DNA from 3 places in the Streptococcus porcinus genome. Region 2 is predicted to be linked to each of the others. Evidence: predicted binding sites of a transcription regulator. Region 2 holds the regulator's gene; each other region holds the start of a gene.

Evidence for each region. Region 2 encodes Rex, which represses fermentation and respiration genes when NADH is low (regulators of the CRP and FNR family bind a similar motif). Its sites were predicted from a motif close to TTGTGAANTANTTCACAA; they were not measured.
Region 1: FGK96_RS02375 (formate/nitrite transporter family protein) is a predicted target of Rex. The motif match lies at 1,768-1,785, and genes of this name have one in related genera.
Region 3: adhE (bifunctional acetaldehyde-CoA/alcohol dehydrogenase) is a predicted target of Rex. The motif match lies at 1,528-1,545, and genes of this name have one in related genera.

What each region holds. Positions count from the first base shown of each region.
Region 1 covers NZ_LR594036.1:468,132-471,419, forward strand. The annotation lists gene FGK96_RS02360 (phosphoglycerate mutase) at 1-354, shown strand, start outside; gene FGK96_RS02365 (transcription repressor NadR) at 569-1,087, shown strand; gene FGK96_RS02370 (hypothetical protein) at 1,159-1,677, shown strand; gene FGK96_RS02375 (formate/nitrite transporter family protein) at 1,797-2,558, shown strand; gene pbp2b (penicillin-binding protein PBP2B) at 2,655-3,288, shown strand, end outside.
Region 2 covers NZ_LR594036.1:1,012,111-1,015,398, reverse strand. The annotation lists gene FGK96_RS04840 (AI-2E family transporter) at 1-240, shown strand, start outside; gene radC (RadC family protein) at 330-1,016, shown strand; gene FGK96_RS04830 (redox-sensing transcriptional repressor Rex) at 1,097-1,738, opposite strand; gene FGK96_RS04825 (DUF1831 domain-containing protein) at 1,948-2,295, opposite strand; gene FGK96_RS04820 (cysteine desulfurase family protein) at 2,285-3,288, opposite strand, start outside.
Region 3 covers NZ_LR594036.1:42,660-45,947, forward strand. The annotation lists gene FGK96_RS00265 (acyltransferase family protein) at 1-1,414, shown strand, start outside; gene adhE (bifunctional acetaldehyde-CoA/alcohol dehydrogenase) at 1,571-3,288, shown strand, end outside.

The sequences.
Region 1 (3,288 bases), 540 kb from region 2:
CGTTCATATGATGTCTTGCCTCCAGATATGGCTAAAGACGATGAGCATTCAGCACATACTGACCGTCGTTATGCACATTTAGATAACTCCGTTATTCCAGATGCTGAAAACTTAAAGGTAACCTTAGAACGTGCGCTTCCTTTCTGGGAAGACAAAATTGCACCAGCTTTAGTAGATGGTAAAAATGTTTTCATTGGTGCTCACGGTAACTCCATCCGTGCCTTGGTTAAACATATCAAGCAATTAAATGATGATGAAATCATGGATGTTGAAATTCCTAATTTCCCACCACTAGTTTTTGAATTTGATGAGAAATTAAACTTGACTGCTGAATACTACCTTGGTGGTCAGTAATCTGACAGCCCTCACTGTGAGGGCTTTTTGTGTTCAAACAAGTTAGGTTATTTGAACTTTTTGACCTCAAGAACACTCTTCTTGGCATCTTTTTGCTAGCAGAGAGTCTCATTTTAGATTATATTTTTGTAGGACTTTGTTATAAGATAAGGCATAGGCTAGCTTAAAATTTTATGGTAAGATAGACTTTAATAAGTAATGGAGAGGTGTCCCTATGAAAGCAGAAGAGCGTCGAAAAACCATTTTAGAAATTCTTGAAGCTAATCAAGAGCCATGTTCAGCTAATAAGCTAGCTAAGCAACTACAAGTCAGCAGGCAGCTTATTGTAGGTGATATTGCCTTACTGAGAGCTTTGCAAAATGATATTATTTCAACTCCTAAGGGCTATATTATGCGCCAATCGCTTTATTCAAGTGATTACACGGCGAGATTAGTTTGTCAGCACCAAAATGATCAGACTTTTCAAGAGTTATCAATTATTGTAGCTAACGGTGGTATTGTTTCAACGGTGGAGGTAGAACATCCTCTCTATGGTATGCTAACTGCTCCTCTCAATATTAAAAGTCAGCAAGATATTCTTGATTTTATGACTAAGGTTGACAATTCGCATGCAGAACTCTTGTCCTCACTAACCAATGGACTGCATAGTCATTTGGTATCTTGTCCAGATCAGAGAAGCTTTGAAAAAATTAAAGAAGAGTTGTCATCAGTCGGTATTCTTTATCACGATTAACAAAACATTACAGGTGTCTTGACACCTGTAATGTTTTGTTTTATAATTCTTTTAAACAAAAGGAGATTATTATGACAAAGAAACCTACTCAAACAATTGCTTACGCATCAATATTAGTTGCATTTGGAATACTGATTCCTATGATTATGCCTGTTAAAATTGTAATTGGTCCAGCTTCCTATACTCTAGCGAGCCATGTTCCTCTTTTTATCGCCACATTTATTTCTCTACCAGTGGGGTTATTTGTTGCACTCGGAACAACACTAGGGTTCTTTTTAGCCGGTTTTCCAATTGTTATCGTTATGAGAGCACTCTCACATCTTATTTTTGTAGCAGTAGCCGCTCTCTATCTAAGTAAGAAGCCCACAACCTTACAAAGTCCCCTTAAAGCTTTACCTTTTGCGATAGTGATTAATATCATTCATGGAGCTGCAGAATTTTTTGTGGTCCTTTTAATGACAATGACTCCTCATACAGAACTTTCCTATATTTGGTCCATATTAGGGCTTGTTGGTCTAGGAACTGTCATTCATGGTTTAGTTGATTTTTATTTAGCCTACTGGATTTGGAATCGCTTAACACATAAATAAAGACCACAGAAAATATCTTACATATCAATCGTCAAGTCCTTGTTGCAAGGGCTTGCATTTTTTTTGAAAATTGGTATACTAGAAAAAGAATTGTGAAGACTATAACAAAAGAGGTAACCATGAAGAGTCCAGAAGAGATTATCCAAACTACAATTGCTATTGGCCAGCGCAAAGTTGAAAAGCCTTTTCTTGCAAAAGCGATTTTAGGATTTATTGGAGGAGCTATGATTAGTCTAGGCTACCTCTTGTACGTCAGAATTGCTGCTAGTGGCTTAGAAACTTTCGGTGCTTTTTCAAGTATTTTAGGGGCATGTGCCTTTCCTATTGGGCTAATTATTATCCTGATGGCCGGTGGTGAATTGATTACTGGAAACATGATGGCTGTATCAGCTAGCTTTTTTGCTAAAAAAATATCTTTTAAAAAACTCCTACACAATTGGTTAATCATAACCTTTTTTAACATCATTGGTGCTATCTTTGTTGCCTACGTTTTTGGTCATTTTCTCGGCTTAACCTCAAGTGGAGTCTTTAAAGAAGAGGTTATTCACGTCGCACAAGCAAAAATTCTTGCCAGTCCCTTACAAGCCTTTGTATCTGGTATTGGCTGTAACTGGTTTGTCGGACTTGCTCTATGGTTAAACTATGGTGCTAGTGATGCCAGCGGAAAATTGCTAAGTATTTGGTTTCCAGTGATGACTTTTGTTGCTTTAGGTTTTCAGCATAGTGTGGCTAATGCCTTTATTATACCTGCAGCTATATTTGAAAATGGGGCAACCTGGTTAGCATTTTTACAAAACTTTACTCTAGTTTATGCTGGTAATATTGTAGGTGGGGCAGTCTTCGTCAGTCTTTTCTATTACAAAGCATTTTACCACCACTAATATCATAAATTATAAAAAAATCTTGACTGAGAACTTCATTCTCAGTCTTCTTTTTATAATTTATGATAAAATAGAATGCGAAGTTTAAAAGGGGGTATTGTCATCAAAAAAGAGTCTAAATTATTAGTTGTTATTAAGAAAAAAGCAAGCATACCTCGTCGGATAAACCTTTTATTTTCTATTATTGTTTTTCTTTTTGTGGTTTTAATCTTGCGTCTAGCACAAATGCAAATTCAAGATAAGGCTTTTTATGATGCAAAGCTTAAGTCCTCAACTGTTTACAAAGTTAAAAGTTCAACGCCACGGGGAATGATTTTTGACCAAAAAGGAAAATTATTAGTTGGTAATGAGATAAAAGAAGTTATTTCATTTACAAGAAATCCTGATGCTTCAGCAAATGACCTAAGAATATTAGCTAAAGACTTAGCTGATTATGTGAGATATACTGATGTTAAAGTTAGTCTACGTGCTAAGAAGGATTACTATCTAGCGGATCCTAAAGTTTATGCCAAAGTGGTTAAAAAATTACCGAAGAATAAAAAACTTGATACCTATGGTAACAGCTTGACTGAAGGAAAAATCTACCGAAACGCTTTAGCTTCTGTCAGTAAAGATGACCTTAATTATTCTCCTGATGAAGAAAAAGTTATTTCTATTTTTAACCAAATGAATGCGGTAGCCAGTTTTAATACGATAACTCTAAAAACCGCAGATTTAACGGATCAAGAAA
Region 2 (3,288 bases):
TTCTTTCTCATTTTCATTATCATTCTTCAACAATTTGAAGGTAACCTTATCTATCCACGTGTAGTAGGAAGTTCTATCAAATTACCTGGTATGTGGGTTTTGATGGCAATTACGATTGGGGCTTCCCTAAAAGGTATTGTCGGCATGATTGTTGCTGTCCCATTAGCTGCAACATTTTATCAGATGGTTAAAGATAATATTGATAAAAAACAAGCTATCAAAAAGAACCAAGTTTCCTAAAACTTAGTTCTTTTTTTATTGGCATGATGGTTTTTTGTAGCTTAGCAAAGTGTTTAACTTTTTCGAATATATCAAGTGGAGGTGTTAGAATGTATTCCATTAAGCTTGAGAAAGAAAGTCTGTTACCTAGGGAGAAGTTAGTTCGAAATGGTGCTGAGCAACTCAGTGATCAAGAACTGTTAGCTATTATCCTGAGAACTGGTAATAAGGATAAACATGTCATGGAGCTAGCCGCCAATCTCTTAAACACTGTTTCATCATTATCCGATTTTAAAAAAATGTCTCTACAAGAGTTACGACAATTAGTAGGGATTGGCAATGTAAAATCAATTGAGTTAAAAGCAATGCTTGAATTTTCAAGAAGGATCCAAGAATCTGAGCAAACTAGCCAATATCAAATTTTGTCAAGTTTTCAAATTGCTAAAAAAATGATAAAACAATTGGGAGATAAGGAACAAGAACATTTAGTAGCATTATATCTAGACACTCAAAATAAAGTTATTGAAGAGAAAACTATTTTTATTGGAAGTGTTCGACGCTCAATAGCTGAGCCTATGGAAATCATGCATTATGCTTGTCGGAATATGGCAACAAGCATGATTATTGTTCACAATCACCCTTCAGGTTTCGTAGCTCCAAGTGAAAATGACTATCATTTCACGAAAAACATAAAACAATTATGTGATCAAATCGGAATCGCTTGTCTTGATCACATAATTGTTGGAAAAAATAACTATTATAGTTTTCGTGAAAAAACCAATCTGTTTTGTGAGTAAATTTTTGAATAAAACGAATACAATGATGAATGTGACATTAGGTTACTTATTGAGACTTTCACTTGTTAACACGCTTTATCTTACTTATTTGCTTGATTCATAAAATAGAGTAAGGTTTGAAGTTCACTTGTTAAATCAACATATTGTACAATAACATCAGCTGGCACTTGAAGATGCACCGGTGAAAAACTTAGAATCCCTTTAATCCCTGCAGCAATAAGTTGATCAGCAACCTCTTGTGCCTGCACGCTTGGTACCGTTAAAATAGCTGTCTCAATATCTGTTTTTTCAACGTGCTCTTTTAATGTTGACATACCATAAATGGGAATCCCATCAGCAGTATTTGTTCCAACCATGGGATGACTATCAACATCAAAACCCATGGAAATTTGCATCTTATTACGATCGTGGAAGCGATAGTGCAGCAGTGCACGGCCAATATTACCACATCCTACAATAAGAACATTGGTTGTCGAGTGATCGTTTAAGAGATCAGCGAAAAAGTTCATTAATTTTGAAACATCATATCCGAATCCTCGACGTCCCAATTCACCAAAGTAGGAAAAGTCACGACGGACTGTTGCAGAGTCAATCCCCATTGCGTCTGCAATTTGTTTAGAACTCGCTTTTTCAATCTGATCGGCATAAAAACGTTTGAAAATGCGATAATACAAAGACAAGCGCTTAGCTGTTGCCTTTGGAATGGATTTATCAATTACCATTATCTTGCTCCTTTTTTATTATTCAGTATCTTTCATGCTACTATTGTAACAAATACTTTGTGAAAAATGCAACTTTTATCCACTAGATAGGAGTAAATATTACTATTTAGTTCCGTCATAAGAAAAGCCTTCTTTTACAGAAGGCTAAATTCTAAGATGAGTGATAAAAAGAGAGCTTTCTTAAGCCATTTAAATTAATAGTAAAGGGATTAGTTTGCTTTCTTTGTAAAGATATCACGTTCTACCAAGCTATCCATTAAAAAGTAAAACTTATCTTGTAATATTTTATGTTTTTCTGATTTAAAAATATTTACCATACGTAAGCCAGACTGGTCTGTAATAGCCAATTTAAACGCATCAAGCTCCTTGTTAATTGTAATTTTCAATGGGAAGCCATCACCAGAGTTTGGGACCTCCTCTAAAAGGCGTGTCAGCTCATAGTGTCCTACTTTTGTAACTGAAAAAGTCGTATCTCTGAGAGTATATTTTTTTATTTTGGGACTTATTTCATATGTGTACCGACAGTCTGGTAAAGCAATTTCTTTTTCAAATGCCATTTGATACTCCTAAAATAGTTTTTAATTCTTTTATAAAGGATTGAATTTCCTCAATTGTATTTTGTTCAGAAAATGAAATTCTGATGGCTTCTTTTAGTCGAACAGATTCTTTGCCATAGTAGGCTTCTAAAACATGACTTGGTTCGACTGTACCAGCAGTACAAGCAGATCCTGTGGAAATAGCAATATTTGCCATATCTAAACGGGTGAGTAAGAGACCATTTTGTTGACCGGGAAAGCCAATATTGATAACATGCGGAAGTGATTTTTTTGATTTTGACAAATAGAAGTTACAATCAGAAAGATTAGCAATCAGCGTCTCTCTGAGTTTTTCAACGTGTTGAAAGTTTGCTGTCATCTTTTGATATGCTTCTTGTAAGGCAGTAGTCATTCCAACAATCCCAATAAGATTTTCGGTGCTAGCACGCCTCTTTTCTTCTTGGTCTCCTCCATGTAGAAGTTGGTCAAAATGGAGGTTGTTAGAGTAGAGAAAACCTACACCTTTTGGGCCGTGAAATTTATGAGCAGAAGCAGATAAAAAGTCAATACCTAGCTCTTTAGGATTAATTGATATTTTACCAATTATTTGAACGGCATCAAGGTGAAAGACTGCTTGATGCTCTTTCAAACTTGATGCGACTTCTTGGTAAGGCAAGAAGTCACCAGTCTCATTGTTGGCAGCCATCATGCTGACCATAATAGTATCATCACGCAAGGCTTCGCGGACTTGTTGACAAGTAATCTGGCCATTGCTAGGTTTTAAGTAAGTAACCTCAAAACCGAAACGTTTTTCTAAATAAGCCATGGTGTGAAGTACAGAGTGATGCTCTATGGTAGTCGTTATTAAATGCTTTCCTTTGTGCTGATTAGCAAGCGCATAGCCTTTGATTGCTGTATTATTTCCTTCAGTTCCTCCAGAGGTAAAGATAATGGAATGGTTATCAACTCCAAGAAGATCAGCAATCTCTTGACGACACGTTCGTAAAACTTTAT
Region 3 (3,288 bases), 970 kb from region 2:
GAGCCAATTTATACCTCATCTTTTTGTTCATACTTGGAGCCTAGCAATTGAAGTTCATTTTTATCTTTTGTGGGGCTTGTTAGTGTGGTACCTAGGAAAGCAAGAAAATCAGGATAAGCAGTTTCGGGAGTTGCTTTTTGTAGTTTCCGGCGCCTTCTTTTTAATTAGTTTTATAACGATGTTTGCCAGAGCATTCTTCGTCAATAACTTTTCATTAATTTATTTTTCAAGTATAGCCCATGTTTTCCCATTCTTTATTGGTTCCATGTTTGCGACGATTTCGGGAATTAAGGATACAACAATTCGTTTCCAAAAAAATGTTCGGCTATGGCCTCGGAAATATGTGGTTGGTGTTATGGCAGGAGCTTTCGCTTTACTCTTACTTTTAACATTATCTTTAAATTTTAACCACATTATCACTTATCTTTTTGGTTTCGTACTGGCTAGTCTTTTTACGGCAGTTATGATTTATACTGCAAGGGTCTTAAATGATCAAACTCCTGATGTTGAGGAACCTAAAGCCGTTACTTATATTGCTGATGTTAGCTATGGTGTCTACCTTTTTCATTGGCCGTTCTATATTATTTTTACGCAGTTGATGTCTAATTGGCTAGCTGTAATCTTGACTACTTTCTTTTCTTTTTTATTTGCCTCTTTATCATATTATGTAATAGAACCATTAATTGCAGGGAAAACGCCAAACCTTTTTGGTTTAAAACTAGATTTGAAGCCGTATGTAAAATGGTTTGCACTAGGAGCGTTAGCATTGTTACTAGTTACTTTAGGACGAAGTATGATGGCACCTACAGTTGGTAAATTTGAAACGGATTTGTTAGTCGGTGGTCTACAGCAGAGTCAAAGTAGTATGAACCGAACGCATACTCTGGCGGCAGGGGATCCAAATGCCTTAAGTGATATCAGTATCATTGGGGACTCTGTTGCTCTAAGGTCACAATCGGCTTTCACTAAAATTATGCCAGCAGCGCAGCTAGATGCTGCTGTTAGTCGTAATTTCTCGCAAGCATATGACATTCTTGATAATCGTATTAAGAGTCGCTCTTTATCCCAAACAACTGTTTTAGCTGTTGGAGTAAATTCTTTAGATAATTACAAATCTGATTTACAAGCTTTTATTAAGGATCTTCCTAAAGGAAGTCGTTTGGTAATTGTCTCTCCATATAATGCCAACAATTTAACGCAAGTGGCTGAAGTTCGTAATTATGAGCTAACTTTAGCTAAGAAGTATTCTTATGTTACCGTTGCTGATTGGTATAAAGAAGCTGTTGCTAATCCAGATATTTGGGTGGGAACGGATGGTGTTCACTATAGTAATACCGACACAAAAGGTGCTGAATTATACGTTACTACAATAAAAAACACAGTAGAAAAAGCAGCTAAATTACATGCAAAATAAGGCCTATTAAGGTCTTATTTTTTGCGAGAAAAAGTTTGAAAAAAACTTCACAAATTTATTGTGAAACTATTTACAAACTTATTTTTTGTGGTATAATAATTTTTGTAAACAAATTGTGAAACTTTTAACAAGTTATATCATTAAGAGGAGAATATGATGGTTGAAACAAAATTATCACCTGAACAAAAGGTTGAAGAGGCACAAAAGCATGTTGATGAGTTGGTTCAAAAAGGGCTTGTTGCTTTAAATGAATTTAGAAAACTTAATCAAGAGCAAGTTGACTATATTGTAGCTAAAGCTTCTGTTGCAGCCCTTGACGCTCACGGAATTCTTGCAATGCACGCTTTCGAAGAAACTGGTCGAGGTGTTTTTGAGGATAAAGCAACTAAAAACTTGTTTGCTTGTGAGCATGTTGTTAATAATATGCGTCATACAAAAACAGTTGGAATTATTGAAGAAGATGATACTACTGGTTTAACCTTAATTGCTGAGCCGGTAGGGGTTATCTGTGGGGTTACTCCAACAACAAATCCAACTTCAACAGCAATCTTTAAATCACTGATTGCTTTGAAAACTCGTAATCCAATTGTCTTTGGATTCCATCCATCTGCCCAAGAGTCTTCAGCTCACGCAGCACAAATCGTCCGTGATGCAGCTATTGCAGCGGGTGCTCCTGAAAACTGTATCCAGTGGATTACAAAACCATCTATGGAAGCTACTGGTGCTTTGATGAATCATGATGGTATTGCAACAATACTTGCAACTGGTGGTAATGCTATGGTCCGTGCAGCCTACTCATGTGGAAAACCTGCACTTGGCGTAGGAGCTGGTAACGTTCCTGCTTATGTGGAAAAATCAGCGAATATTCGTCAGGCCGCACATGATATTGTTATGTCTAAATCATTTGATAATGGTATGGTATGTGCTTCTGAACAAGCTGTTATCATTGATAAAGAAATTTATGATGACTTTGTTGAAGAATTTAAATCATATAAAACTTATTTTGTTAATAAAAAAGAAAAAGCCCTTCTTGAAGAATTCTGTTTTGGTGTTAAAGCAAATAGCAAAGATTGTGCTGGAGCTAAATTGAATGCTGATATCGTAGGTAAACCAGCAGCTTGGATTGCTGAACAAGCAGGTTTTAAAGTTCCAGAAGGAACAAATATTTTAGCAGCTGAATGTTCAGAAGTTGGTGTTAAAGAACCTTTAACTCGTGAAAAACTTTCTCCTGTTATTGCTGTGCTTAGGTCTGATTCAACTGAAGATGGTCTCAAAAAAGCTCGTCAAATGGTTGAATTCAACGGGCTTGGTCACTCAGCTGCAATCCATACTAAACATGAAGAACTTGCTAAGCGTTTTGGAACAGAAATGAAAGCAATGCGTATCATTTGGAATTCACCTTCAACATTTGGTGGTATTGGTGACGTTTATAATGCATTTATCCCATCATTGACCTTAGGATGTGGCTCATATGGACGTAACTCAGTAGGTGATAATGTTAGTGCTATCAACCTCTTAAATATCAAAAAAGTAGGAAGACGTAGAAATAATATGCAATGGTTTAAAGTTCCTTCAAAAACATACTTCGAACGTGATTCTATTCAATATTTACAAAAAGCACGCGATGTTGAACGTGTTATGATTGTAACGGACCATGCAATGGTTGAGCTTGGTTTCTTAAATAAAATTATTGAACAGCTTGATCTTCGTCGGAATAAAGTTGTTTACCAAATTTTTGCAGATGTTGAACCTGATCCAGATATCTCAACTGTTCAAAAAGGTACTGAATTAATGCGCACCTTTAAACCTGATACGATTATTGCACTTGGTGGTGGATCACCAATGGATGCCGCTAAGGTAATGTGGTTGTTCTA